DNA from 3 places in the Novosphingobium sp. PhB55 genome. Region 3 is predicted to be linked to each of the others. Evidence: riboswitches for the same ligand, from Rfam matches in the RefSeq annotation. Region 3 holds a riboswitch; each other region holds the start of a gene.
The links. Region 3 has a riboswitch for cobalamin ahead of EDF57_RS21545 (TonB-dependent siderophore receptor). Riboswitches for the same ligand answer to the same signal wherever they lie in the genome.
Positions count from the first base shown of each region.

Region 1: another riboswitch for cobalamin. It lies ahead of EDF57_RS16575 (TonB-dependent receptor); the one in region 3 lies ahead of EDF57_RS21545 (TonB-dependent siderophore receptor).
Region 2: another riboswitch for cobalamin. It lies ahead of EDF57_RS24775 (TonB-dependent receptor); the one in region 3 lies ahead of EDF57_RS21545 (TonB-dependent siderophore receptor).

Region 1 covers NZ_SODQ01000006.1:268,196-272,753, forward strand. Annotated here, with positions in the region: gene EDF57_RS16570 (ABC transporter substrate-binding protein) at 1-153, opposite strand, end outside; gene EDF57_RS16575 (TonB-dependent receptor) at 150-1,970, opposite strand; cobalamin riboswitch at 2,069-2,245, opposite strand; gene EDF57_RS16580 (cell wall hydrolase) at 2,517-3,698, shown strand; gene EDF57_RS16585 (hypothetical protein) at 3,866-4,222, shown strand; gene EDF57_RS16590 (diacylglycerol kinase family protein) at 4,276-4,558, opposite strand, start outside.
Region 2 covers NZ_SODQ01000016.1:13,998-18,555, forward strand. Annotated here, with positions in the region: gene EDF57_RS24775 (TonB-dependent receptor) at 1-1,833, opposite strand, end outside; cobalamin riboswitch at 2,032-2,276, opposite strand; gene EDF57_RS24780 (AsmA family protein) at 2,423-4,513, opposite strand.
Region 3 covers NZ_SODQ01000009.1:28,069-32,626, reverse strand. Annotated here, with positions in the region: gene EDF57_RS21555 (MFS transporter) at 1-259, opposite strand, end outside; gene EDF57_RS21550 (alpha/beta hydrolase) at 420-653, opposite strand; cobalamin riboswitch at 1,215-1,460, shown strand; gene EDF57_RS21545 (TonB-dependent siderophore receptor) at 1,704-3,737, shown strand; gene EDF57_RS21540 (DUF4198 domain-containing protein) at 3,788-4,522, shown strand.

The DNA.
Region 1 (4,558 bases), on a different contig from region 3:
GTGGCCCGGTACCGCGGGGGCGGCCTCGGTGGTGTCACCGCCCCCGCAGCCCGCCAGCGCCGCCGAGCCGGCCAGAGCCAGCACGACAAGGAACCGGCGGGCCTTGCGCCTGCCCCGTCCAACCGATGTCGTCAGGGCAGACGACAGGATCACATCTTCACCCGCACCCCGGCATAAGCCGCGCGGCCCGGGGTGCCATATGTCCGCACCACTTCGTAGTGCTCGTCGAACAGGTTCTCGACACGGCCGTAGACCTGGATGTTCTGCGTCACGTCGAAGGCGCCGCGCAGGCCGACGACGATATTGCCGCCGAGGTAGTAGGTATTGGCGATGTCGTCATAGCGACCGCCGCCCACGCGCAGGTCCGCACCGAGGCGGAAGCCGTCCGACCAGTGCTTGTCCAGGCTGGCATAGAGGTTCGTCTTGGGACGGCGAGCGAGACGCGTGCCGGTCACCTCGTTGGTAGCGTCGAGGTAAGTGGCCGAAAGGCTCATGTCGAAGCCTTCCCAGTCGCTCACCTGCATGCCCAGTTCCACGCCCTTCGCCCGCGCGCGGCCGACGTTGTAGTAGTTGAACGCGGTCAGGTCGTAGTCGATCAGGTTCTTCGTCTTGCGGTCGAAGTAAGTGACCGAGAACGTGCCGTGGCCTTGCGCAAAGGGCTGTTCCACGCCGACATCCCACGACTTCGACGTCTCGGGATCGAGCGCGCGGAAGCCGGAATTGGAATAGAGCTGGTAGAGCGACGGCGCCTTGAAGCCCTCTCCGTAGCTGGCGCGCAGGATCGGCGCTTCCTCGCTGCCGCCGATCACCCAGGCACCGTTGGCCGAGAAGGTGGTCTTGTGGCCGAAGTCCGAATTGTCGTCATAGCGCAGGCCGCCGTTCAGCGTCAGCCCGGTGACGGGGCGCAGGGTCAGCATGCCGAAGTAGCTGTCGATCGAGGTCGAATCCTTCGAGCCGTAATTGTCGGAGAACTTCTGCTTCTCCGTCTCGGCACCGACGAGAATGCTGGCCATGTCGATGGGGGTGTAGGAGACCTGACCCTCGAAACGGTCGGCGCGGCCATTGGTGGTATAGGGACCGAAGACGGCATCGTCCGAGATGCGGCGCGTATCGGTGAGGCCATAGCCCAGGCGCGCGCTGAGGCGGCCGTCCAGCTCCTTGTAGCGCAAGTTGGCATAGCCCACGGTGTCGCGCTTCATGCCCACGTTCAGGGCATCGGCGCCGGTGTTGTCGTAATCGTAATTGGCCTTGGTCCAGTACGTCCCGGCATCGGCGGTAAGACCGCTCACCAGCTCCACTTCGGCGCGGGCGTTGGCGCTCTTGCTCTCGAAGCCGTCCTTCTCCTGGCCGCCGAGGCGCTCGTCGAAAGCGGAGTAGCCGTCGCCCTTGAGCCAGTTGCCGCCCAGCGTCAGGCCCACCGGACCGACCTTGCCCGCCGCCGAGGCGCCGAGCTGCTTCTGGTCGCGCCAGCCGTATTCGGCTTGGCCGCGCGCGGTCCACTGCTCGGTCGGGCGCGCGGTGATGAGGTTGATGACGCCGCCGATCGCGCGGCTGCCCCAGAGCACGCCGGACGATCCGCGCACCACTTCGATGCGGTCGAACTGGCCGACGGTCAGGCTGCCGAAGTCGAAGCCGCCGCCCACGTCGCCGGGATCGTTGATGCGCACGCCGTCGATCAGCACGAGGCTCTGCGCGTTCTCGGCGCCGCGGATGAACACGCTGGCCGGCTGGCCGAAACCGCCCGACTGGGCAAAAGTCACACCCGGCAGGCGGGCCAGGATGTCGGTCGCGGTGACCGCCTGGGTGCGCTCGATATCCTCGCGGGTGATGACCGAGACGGACTGGCCGATCTCGCTGGTGGGGGTTTCGGTGCGCGTCGCGGTGACGACGATACTATCGATTGCGGCTTCATCCGCGAAAGCGGGGGTCGAGACGGCAAGGGCCGTCCCCAGCAGAAACAGGTACTTCACGCGTATTCCTCCAACCTGAACGACTTTGCCGTCCATGGCGGAGACGCGCGCTTTTCCTCATGCGCGTGCTCGCTGCATGCCGGGACACCCCGCCCGGCTGCGGAACGACCGTCAAAGGCAGGTCTCCTGGCTCCCGGATCTTCGCGCCGCCTGCCGCCTTCCCGGTGTGACCCAGTGGCATAGCGTGGCAGGGGCGCTCCCCGGTTACAGTTGCGGGGGCAGCTTCGGACTTGCGCCGAAATTCCCACCAGGGTTCCTTTTCACGAAACCCGGGGCCCGGCTCCGGGCCACCCATGACGTCGCGAGTGCCGATACTGGGCAGTGGGGGGATTGGCAAGCGGCGCAAAGGGCGGCGCGGCGGTATCGCCGGGGAAGATCGCAAACAAACTCTTAAGCGATTCAGCCTATCGCTGCCCGCTGTACCGCTTCGGGACGCGCCGATTTCCAGGGATGCCGCGCCCGGCAAAGCAGGTTAGGCGCAAGATGCGCGATGACCCGATGGAACGCGAAATCCGCGCTGGCCGACGATGCGCCGAAAGGACCCGAGTGACCGCTGCCGCCCTTCCTGCCTGCACCGAAACCTGGGAGCCGCGCCCGCGCGACTTCCAGGGCCATTTCGTGCGCGGCGGACGCAAGCGGCTGCAACGCAGGCGGCGGCGCTGGACGCTCGGCTCGGCCGCGCTCGTCGCCGTGGCCCTGCCTGCCTTCGCCGCGCCTTCCTTCGCCCCGGCCGAAGCCTGGGACCGCCTCACCGCCTCCGGGACGGAAACCGGCGGCGCCCCCGTTCTGCCCATGCCGTTCGAGCAGGCCGGCGCCAGCTTCCCCGGCTCTGCCTATTATTATCTCGAAGCCGAACAGCCCGTGCTCAAGATAGGCGAAGGCATCCATTCCGACGCGGATGACGGAACCGGCGGCCCCGGCCCGGTCGCCCGCGCCCTGCGGATCGACAATTCCGGGGTGGACCGCAGCCGCGCGCTCCAGTGCCTGACGGCGGCGATCTATTACGAAGCCGCCAGCGAGCCCGACGGCGGCCAGCGCGCCGTGGCCCAGGTCGTGCTCAACCGCGTGGCCCATCCGGCCTATCCCAAGACCGTCTGCGGCGTCGTCTATCAGGGTTCGGAGCGGCCGACCGGCTGCCAGTTCTCCTTCGCCTGCGACGGATCGCTGGCCCGCGCGCCGCAGCGCTTCTTCTGGCAGCGTGCCGAATCCGTCGCCCGCGCCGCGCTGTCCGGCGAAGTCTATACGCCGATCGGGCTGGCGACGCATTATCACACGATCCAGGTCAATCCCTACTGGGCCCCGAGCCTGCACTATCTGACCACGATCGGCGCCCATCGCTTCTATGCCTTCAACGGCGCCGCGGGCCGCCCTGCCGCGTTCCGCTTCGCCTATTTCGGCGGCGAGCCGCTGGCCGCCCCGCATCGCCGCGACGAGTCCGCCGCCTCGGCCCTCGCCACCGCCGCGCTGGACCCGCTGGCCGTGCAGCGCAGCTTCGGCACCGCCGAGGCGCTCCGCCCCGGGCAGGCCGCTGCGCCTTCGCCCGCCATGCCCTCCGCCACCCCTTCCACGGGTGCGGAGCGCGCGCCCGTCTATGCCAGCGACGTGCGGGAACGCGGGGGCGAGTCGCTCTACAAGGCCAGCAACTTGCCCGAGACCCAGGGCGTGCGCCCGGAATATGCCAATTCGGGCAAGTGGATCGCCCAGCCGCGTCAGGAGCAGGCCCGCTGACGGCAAGTTGGCGCCTTTAGCGATCCGGCGCTTTCATCAATTCGGCACGGGAACGACTGCAAGGTTTCAGCAACCATAGCCCCACACCAAGACTTAGCGGCTTCATCCTATAATACCGGGAGAGACGCCAAGCCCCCGAGCGTTTCCAACAAGAGGTTCGCTTTACCATGGCAATCCGCTTTTCCGCCGCCCGGGACGTCTCCTGCCCGGTGATGGTGCGAGCGCTGTGCCCGTCGGTTCCGCTCTGCGCGGTGAACGACAACGGCGCCGGCCTGCGCGGCGGCCTCCGCCGCGAGCCGGTCGCGACGGCGACCACGGACACGCCGCACCAGCGCATCCTGGCCGAAGCGCTGCGCCACTTCGCCCGCCATGGCCTGTCCGCCGCCGCCCACGCCCGCGCCCATGCCGCCGCCGCGCGCCTTGCGGGCAACGACGGCGAATGCACCCGCTGGATCGCCATCTGCCGCCAGCTCGACCGCCGCATGGCCGACGCCTTCGCCGGACGGATCGCCAGGAACGACTGAAACCGGCCAACCGCCTTCAGGCCCTGCCCCCCGCCTTCAGGCCCTGCCAGTCGCTAGAACAGGCGGGCCAGCAGCGGCGGTCCCAGGGTCAGCACCCCGATCAGGGCCGCGGCGATCGAAGCGACCAGCACGCCGCCGGCCCCCAGATCCTTGATCCGGCCAATGGCGGGGTCGAACTCCGGATGGATGCGGTCGCACAGCCCCTCGACCGCGGTGTTGAACGCCTCCGCCAGCCATACCAGCGCCATGGCCAGCACGAGCCAGCGCCAGTCGGCGGCGGAAATCTCCAGCCAGAACCCGGCGACCACCACGCCCAGCGAGGCCGCCAGGTGCAAC
Region 2 (4,558 bases), on a different contig from region 3:
ATCGAGCAGCGCGTAATTGCCGTAGTTCCGCCGCCCCGCGCCGGATGCGGTCGACCAGACATCGCCGATCCAGCTGGCGTTGATGCTCGCGCCGAAGGGCTGGTCTTCGGGCGCATAGGACAAGGCGGCCTTGGCATATTGCTTGGGGTTGCGGTCCAGCTGCGTCGATGCGCCCTTTTCGCGCACGCGGGCATATGTGTAGCTGGCCGAGATCCCCCAGCCGCCCGGCCAGCGCGCGTCGAGTTCCAGCTCCGCGCCTTGCGAGCGGACCTTGCCGTCGAGGTTGGCGTAAGTGCCGCCGGGGAAGGCGGGATCGTCGTAGACGCTGTCGATCATGTCCGTGATGCGGCGGTCGAAATAGGTCGCCTTCCACCCCAGCGAGGCCGCGCCCAGCGGCAGGATGCCGCCTGCAGAGAGGTTGAGCGAAAGGCTCTGCTCCGCCCTGAGGTTCGGATTGCCCACCTCGCAGCAAGGGTCGTTGCCGTAGAGCTGCGAGGCGTCGGGCAGCACGAAGGCGGTGCCGCCATTGGCTTCCAGATAGAGCGCCTCGGCAAAGTCGTAGCGGCCCGAGACGTTCCAGATCGTCTTGCGCGCGCCGTCCGTGCGATTGTAGCGCAGGCCCGCCGCCAGGCGGCCCTTCGACGAGATCTCGTCGGTGGTGCGAAGCTGCAGGATCCCGGCGTGGACCTGCTCGCTGGTCGGCGCGATCAGCAGCACGTCGTCCCGGCCGCTGAAGTTCTGGAAGTCGTAGCCCAGCAGGTATTCCAGGCCGGGGTGCAGATGCAGCTTCATCACCGCGCTGCCTCCCCAGTCGCGATAGCCCCAGAAGGTGCCGGCTGGGTAGATCACCTGGGGCTGATGGTCGGGCAGCGAATTGCGGATCTGGATGTAGGCGGTCTTCCAGTCGTGGAAATAGCCTTTCAGGAAGAACTGCACACTGTCGCTGCCGGTGTAGTCGAGCCGCAGGCTGGCCACTTCCTCGTTCCGGTCGTTGCGGCTCTCGCGAATGCGGGTGGGGGATAGGTTGTCGAGCTTCGCCTCGGTATGCTGGTACTGCGCGATGAGCGTGAGATCCGGCGCCAGCGCGTACTGGTACTTGAGCCCGGCCGACCACAAGTCGTAGCCGAGGTGCCGGTCGGTGAGGCTGGGCTGATAGGCGCTGTAGGGCAGGTAGCCTTCCGAGCGATTGTGCGAGGCATAGGCCACGAAGCGGTGGTCGCCCAGGGCGCCGCGCGCATAGCCGTCCAGGGTCGTGCCGCCCCAGCTGTCGACCGAGGCATTGACTTGGCCGCCCGGATCGTCGGAAAAGCTGCGCGTCACCACGTTGATCACTCCGGCCGAAGCCTGGGTGCCGTAGAACAGGCTCTCTCCGCCGCGCAGGACCTCGATCCGCTCGATCATGCTGGCGGGCAGAGTGTCGTTGGGCGAGGTGCTGCCGTACAGGCGGTTGTTGAGGCGGATGCCGTCCATCGTCCAGAGCACGTCCTGCGTGCGCGAACCCTGCAGCGAGACGTCTACGTAAGTGAACGGGCCATTGCGGCCGCGCACGTAGAGGCCGGGTACCTGGTCCAGCGCCTTGGTCACGTCCACCGCGCCGCTGTTGCGGATCTGCCGTTCATCGACGGTGACGACGTCGTTGCCGTAGCGGGAGAGTTCCTGCGGCAGCGTCTCTTCCAGGCTCTGCCCGGTGACGACGATCGAAGGGCCATCCGCCTCTGCGGCATCGGCTTCCCGGCCTTCGACGTTCCCGCCATCCGCGGCTCGGGCCTGCGCGGCGCAGGCGAGAGTCAGCGCCGCGGCAAGCGCCGCGTGCGAAACGGTTGCGATCTTCATTTCATTCCCCTGCCGGGCGCCAAGCGAGCTTTTGGCAAGGGTCTGCCGCTCCCGAACCCAGGCCCGCGAACGACCGGCGCACCGACCGGCCGGGCGCCCGGATTCGGGACGACCGCTCAGCGCACCGTGCGGCCCTTGCCGCTGGTTCGTCGCTCAGACGGAAAAATCACCGTGCCCCGGCCATCCCCTGGACCAAAGCAAGAGCGACCGTACGCTGGCAGGTCTCCTGGCTCACGGGTCATCGCTCGATGCACGGCCTTCCCAGGCCTCGCAGGATTTAGCGTCCGGCCCAGTGGCTGCGGCAGGGGGCATTGCCCCGCCGCGTGATGTGCATCGCGCTCACCGCTTACAGTTGCAGGGACAGCCTCGGATTCAAGAGGAAGCCTCTCTCACCGTGTTCCCTATTAAGCCTCTTTCGAGGCACCAGCGCGATCATTACCCGCCCTCCTTGCGGAAATGGCGGACGCGATGAGCTAGCCGGGGCGTGCGCCCTGTGCAAGCGGGATGTGTTCGTGTGGGCGAAGCCGGCCAGAGCGCGCCCGTTCCGGTTCACGTCCGTTCCGAGCGGAGTTATCGCGGCGGAGGAAACTCAGTCGTTCTTGTTGGGACGGCCGGAGCCGACGTCGTCGCGCGGCTTGCCCTTGGCGGTGCGCTGGGACTGCGCATTGGCGCCCGACAGCACCGGGCCGCAGGCGGCGGACTTGGCATCGCCCACGTCCACAAAGGCAAGCAGGCCCGCCACCGGCGTCGCCGCCACGGCCAGTCCAAGACCCACTCCGGCGCGGCCGAGCAATTGCGGGCTGATCACCTGGAGGGAGGGCTTGGCGAAGCGGCCGCCGATGCCGACAGGCGACTGCCCGGAAAACAGGCTGAACTTCTTGCCGTCCGCGCGGAAGCCCATGTCGAGCGCCTCGGTGTCGAAGCTGAAGCCGCCGCGCCCGGTGATGACGTTCTTCGACGTGTCGATCAGGATCGGGTCGGCCGCCGCCGTGCCGCCTCGCACCGTGAAGGCCACCAGACCGCAGTTGAGCTGGACGGGCTTCTTCAGCTTGCCCTCGAACATCTTGGAGGCGAACGTGCCGAGGTCCAGCTCGGCCAGCTGCACGTTGCGCGTCCAGAACGTGCCGCGGGGCATGATGAAGGCGATCCGGCCCGATGCCGAAGCAAGCGAATCGTGAATCGTGTCGCCGCGGCCTTCCAGCTTGATGCGACCGCCGATCGTGCCGGTCGTGCCTGATTCCACCACGCCGTATCCGGCCAGCAGACGGCCCATCGGCGTGGACTTGAGGCGAATATCGTAGCTTACGGCCGAGGGGCGCTGACGCGTGTCGAACACCAGATCCGAGGCGACATCGCCGCGCGCCATCGAGAATGTCAGCGGCGACAGGGCCAGTCGTCCCCGGTCGAGCGAGAGCTTCAGGGCGATGTTCTGCACCGGCACATTGCGTGAGCGGACCACGCCGACCTTCCAGTCCAGCCCGGCGTCGAAGCGCTGCATCGTCTCCACGGGCAGGGCGGCGTCCGGCAGGACGCGCTGGGCGCCCGCGCCGGTGGCGGCGGCTGCGGCCACGGCGCCTTTCGATGCCACGATGTCCGGGTTGTAGCCGATGAACGGCGCGGCATCGACGATGTCCAGCCGCCTGGTCGCCAGCACGGCATCCAGCCGCAGCCGCTCGGCATTGGTCACCGTCAGCTTGCCCGAAAGGTCGGACTGGCCGAACGTGCCGGTCATGCCGGTGAAGCGATAGGTCTCCCCGTCCTTCACCAGCTGCGCTTTCAGTGCGTAGCGGCGGGTCTGCGGAATGGCGACGTCGATGATGCCCAGCAGTTCGGACAAGTCGCGCCCGCGGGCGCGGACCTTGAGCGGCACGTCCTCGAAATCGGCGATGGAGGGGAGGGTGCCCGAGACGTCGACCTGGTTGTTCGCCGCCCAGGCCGTGAGTTCCAGCGCGTTGCTGCCGCGATTGACGGTGGCGTCGGGGGAGAGCAGCCGGGCGCTCACGCGGAACGGGGTGCTGCGCAAGGTGCCGTCGCCGCGCAGCGAGACCGCCTTGCCGATCCTGGCATCGGTGGAAGTGACGGGATCGACCACGAGATTGGCAAGCAGCGGCATCTGCGGGTCGAGATAGCGGACGCGGGTGTCCGATATGGTGGCGCGGTCGATCCGGGGGAACTCGAAGGGCTTGCCCCCGCCGCCGCTGCCGAAAGTCCAGCTGTTGCGGCCATGGGCCTTGTCCCATTCGAGGTCCACGGCGCCGCCCTGAAGGTCCAGCGTATGAACGTGACGACGGCCGAACAGCAATGAAAGCGGGGCGATCCGCGCCTCGATATGGCGGGCGGCGAACATCTGCGGGCGGCCCGCCCATTCCGGGTTGGAGACGCTCAGGCCATCGGCCAGGAACTTGATGCGCAGCGGTGCGAAGTAGAGCTGGAAGTCTCCGCCCACCCGCACCTGCCGCCCGGCGGCCGAGCTGGCGATGCGTTCGAAGGGGTGCTTCAGGAACCGGCCCTTGGTGATGAAGAGGACCAGCCAGGCCGCGAAGACCAGCGCGACGATCGCGATCAGCACATTGCGCAGGATGCGCAGCAGACGGGTGCGGTCCGGCCGCTTGCCCGGGGGGCGATGCCCCGTCTCTTCCCGTGCATGGTCCTGCACATCGATCTGCGCCGCTGCATCCATGTGGGCCTAAGCGCCGACGGGCCGTTTGGTTTCCCGGCAAGGCGC
Region 3 (4,558 bases):
GCACCGGATAGCTCGGGGCGAAGGCGACGATGGCGCCGGATACGATCATAAGCCCCGTCAACCACAGGATCACAAGCTTGCGATCGAGCTTGCGCGTGAGCGACGATATCGAAAGGCTGGTCAGAACAGCGAACAGACCGGACGCGGCAATGGCCTGTCCGGCCTGCCCTTCGCTGACGATCATGTCGCGCGCCATCGGGGTAAGGAGGCTGACCGGAAGAAACTCCGACGACACCAGCACGAATGCACACAGTGTCATTGCCAGAACTGCACTCCATGGTGCAGCGCCGGGCCCCGCGTCATCCGCGGTCGTGGTTATCGAAACATGCATGCTTTTACCTTGAATGCGCGGATCTGTTGCTGCGTGCCATGTCGATGCTCGGCAGCACGGCAGAGGCACCGCTCGCTGGGGCGCCTGATCAATTGGTGACGAAGCCCTGCTCCGCCATCCTGGTGGCATAGAGGTTCGCGCTCTGCTCCTTCACCGCGCCCATTGGATGGCCGACGACAAGGGCGCCGTGGCGGCGGCCTCGATCCAGATCGTCGGCCATGAAGAAATTGCCGGCGACGGTCATGCCGTATTGGTTTCTGAAGGTGACTTTCTCGATCGTGACGCGGTCACTCACGTAGAAATTATCTGTGCCGTTGGACATGTCTTGTGCCTCCGCGAATGGGATGGTGATGGGAAGGAAGCCAGGTGCAGCTGCGCCGGCAGAGAGTTGAAGAATGGAGCGCCGGGTGGTTCCTGAAGACGCCTAGGCCTGGTGCCAGACCTGGTGTCCGAACCGCTCATGTCTGGGCATGGGATGTCTCCATTGGGAAGCGAGCCCTTCGACCGTGAGCTTTGTCTTTGAGAAGGCCATTGGCTTCAGGCGCCATGCGCCTGGTAGGCAGCGCGCCAATTTGCGCATCGAGGCGGCGTAAGGCCGGTGGGCATGGCAACGAAAACGTCATGGCCACCATCTAGGCGCGGGCGCCATCATCCATTAGCCTGAAAGATGAACATGCAGCACTGAGTGAAATTCAATAATGCAACGTGAGACCATGTCTGAAGCGCTGCGCTATCGCGAGCAGTGAGTTGGAAACCCGTCGTTCGCCCAGACGATCATTCCCGAAAGCATCGCCGCCGACGGATACCGACATTCCAGGCAGCGTTATGCTATTGCGAATTGAGATCATCACAGATATCGCCAACCGCGCCTGGGCGCTTCAGCTCCCGGGCTGATCGCGTCGGTGCCTTGAAAAAGGCTTAAAAGGGAACACGGTGAAAGGGCTCTGCGCCTTTGAATCCGAGGCTGTCCCTGCAACTGTGAGCGGCGAGCGCGATGCACATGTGCGGACGGGAAATGCCCGAGCCGCCAGCCACTGGGCCGGACGCTAAATCCTGCGAGGCCTGGGAAGGCCGTGCATCAAGCTATGACCCGCAAGCCAGGAGACCTGCCGTCGCACCGGTCGCTCTTGCCTGACCCAGGGGATGGTCTTGGCACGGTCAGTTTTCTCCGTCTGAGCGACGAGAATGCGGCGGAGGCCGCATCGGTGTCGTGCGTCAGCCGCCTTTTGGGGTGTCCGGCCACCGCGCGCGCCGACCGTTCGCGCGGACGCCTCCTGCCCGGTGTTGCTCGACGCCCCGGGGGATTGCATTGAGACAGAGTACCAAGACCGCGCTGCTTTCAGGAAGCCTCGTACTATCGGCGGTTCCCACGATGGCGGTTGCTGCCGAGACCGAGCCCGCCGACAATACGATCGTCGTCACGGGCAAGACCGGGGCTTACAACGTAACCCGCTCCAGCAGCGCGACGCGCACGGACACGCCCTTACTCGAAGTGCCGCAGTCCGTGACCGTGCTGACGCGGCAGGTGGTCGACGATCTGCAAGCGAACCGTGTCGAGGACGTGCTAGCCTATGCCGGCGGCATCACGCGCGGCAACAACTTCGGGGGCACCGGTCTCACCGACTACAACTTGCGTGGTTTCACAACCTCGGAATACTTCCGCAACGGTTTTCCGATGAACCGCGGCTATCCGCCGGCACCGGACTCCATCGCCGTCGAGCGCGTGGAGGTGCTGCGTGGCCCCGCTGCCCTGCTGTATGGTCGCGGAGATCCGGGCGGCACGTTCAACATCGTTTCGCGCGTACCTGCCGACAGGATGGCCCAGACCGTCAGCGGCCGGATCGACAGCTTCGGCGGTTGGCGCGGAACGGTCGATGCCACCGGTCCCATCGATAGGGCAAGGACCGTGCGCTACCGCCTCGGCGCGGCCGTGGAAGGTGGCGACAGCTTCCGCGATCATGTCCAGTCCGACCGCATCGTGGTTGCGCCGGTCGTCGCCTGGGATGCCTCGCCGGACCTGACGTTCACTCTCAGCAGCGAGTTCGTGCAGGTGAAGACCCCGCTGGACCGCGGCAATCCCGCCTTCAGCAACCAGCTCGACATCGCCATTCCCGCTTCACGGTTCTTCGGCGAGCCGTCCGTCGGCCGGTGGCGCGTGCGCAATGGCCTTGGCAGCATCGTCGCGGGATACAAGCTGGCGCCCGACTGGAAGCTGCGGGCGGGCGCCCAGTATTACAATGGCGAGTTGGGCGGCCCCGGCATCCAGGCCTCCAGTCTGCGCGCAGATGGCCGCACCCTGGTGCGCACTTATAGCGAGCGTACCTTGCGGTGGCGCGATCTGGATGCACAGGTGAACCTGACCGGCCAGTTCGCCACCGGCAGCGTCGAGCACGAAGTGCTGCTGGGCGCCGAGTTCGAGGCCTTCCACTATACCGAGGTCATCCGCAATTCGAGCCCCACGCTGTCGCCCTTCACGCTGGACATCTTCGCGCCGGTCTATGGCTCCGCAATCCCGCGGCTGAACGGTACCTTCACCAGCATCCGCACCCAGACGCGCACATTCGCGGGCTACGCCCAGGACCAGGTGTCATTGCTACCCTGGCTGAAGCTGCTGGTCGGCGGACGACTGGAGCGATACGAGAGCGACAACCTGAATTTGCGCAGCGGGGTCACTTCTGCGTTCAAGCAGACGGTATTTACGCCGCGCCTTGGGACGGTCTTCGTGCTGGCCCCGCAAGTTTCGGTCTACGGCAGCTATGCCCGCTCCAACAAGCCCAATACCGCAGCGGACGTGAACGGCAATGTCATCGCGCCGGAACGCGGCACCAGCTACGAGGCCGGTGTGAAGCTGGAACTGCTGGACGGCAGGCTGAGCGCGACAGCGGCGCTGTTCCACACCACCAAGCAGAACGTCGCGACCACTGACCCGGACAATCTGGATTACAGTATCGCCGCCGGCGAAGTGCGCAGCCGGGGCTTCGACTTCTCGATCACGGGCAACCTGACCAGGGCATGGCGGATCGTGGGCGGCTATGTCTTCGCCGATGCCGAAGTGACCAGGGACAATCGCCTGCGGCTGGGCCAACGCCTGCCCAACACGCCGCGCCATTCGGCCAGCCTGCTCAACGTCTACGAAGTGCAGGAAGGCGCACTCAAGGGGCTCGGCGCGGGTGCTGGCGTCACTTACGTCGGTGGGCGCATCGCCGGCACTGCGGCGACCGCGCCTTACATCCGCTCTTACGCAACGGTGAACCTGCTGGCCTACTATCCGCTGGCCGAGAACGTGAAGCTGCAGGCCAACGTCAACAACCTGTTCGACAAGAAATACGCCGAGCGCGGCTTCGGCAGCAATCTCTATCCCGGCGCCCCGCTCAGCGCGATCGCCAGCATCACGGTCGGCCTGTGATGGCCGGCAAGACCCGTCTCGTTCGCCGAACTCAAGCAAGGATGTGCATGATGAAGACTGCCATGAAAGCCGCGATCCTCACCGCTCTGCTGCTCGCACCCGCATCGCTCGCCCAGGCGCACGGCATCTACATTACCGAACGCTCGAAGCAGATCGTGCTGATCTACGGCGAAGGCGCCGACGATCTCGACATGGTGAAGCGGGAGCCGTTGATCGATACGGTCGCCGCCTACGATGCCGAGGTCAAGCCGATCAAGGCGCAGCACCGGATCTCGGGGCTCGCGATGCTCGTCGAAACCGAAACCAGGCCCAGGTTCGTGACTGCGATCCTGCAGAACGGCGTATGGTCGCGGATGAAGGGCGGCGAGTACGAGAAGAAGGGCCTGGACGAGATGCCCGGCGCCGACATCTCCACCAAGAACATCAAGTATGCCGTCCGGATTCAGGGCCCGTTCGCCGGCACCGTCCCTGCGCTTCCCGGCCAGACCCTGCAGATCGTCCCCGCCGGCCCGATCCCCGCGATGCTGGGCCGGAAGCTGACGTACAAGGTGCTGTATAAAGGCCGGCCGGTGGCGGGCGCGCGCCTCATCAACGACTTCGTCAACGATCCGGACGCCAAGGAAACCGTCACCGGCTCCGACGGCACCGTCACCTTTGCCGTTCGCAATCAAGGGCTCAACGTCGTCCATGCCGTCTACGACGGCCCCAGCGACAATCCCGCCAGGTATCGCAATGTCGAGCACACCGCGACGCTCAGCTTCACGCTGGAACACAGGCCGGAGTAACGCGAACGTCGCGCCGCGGGGCCATGCTGGTCCGGC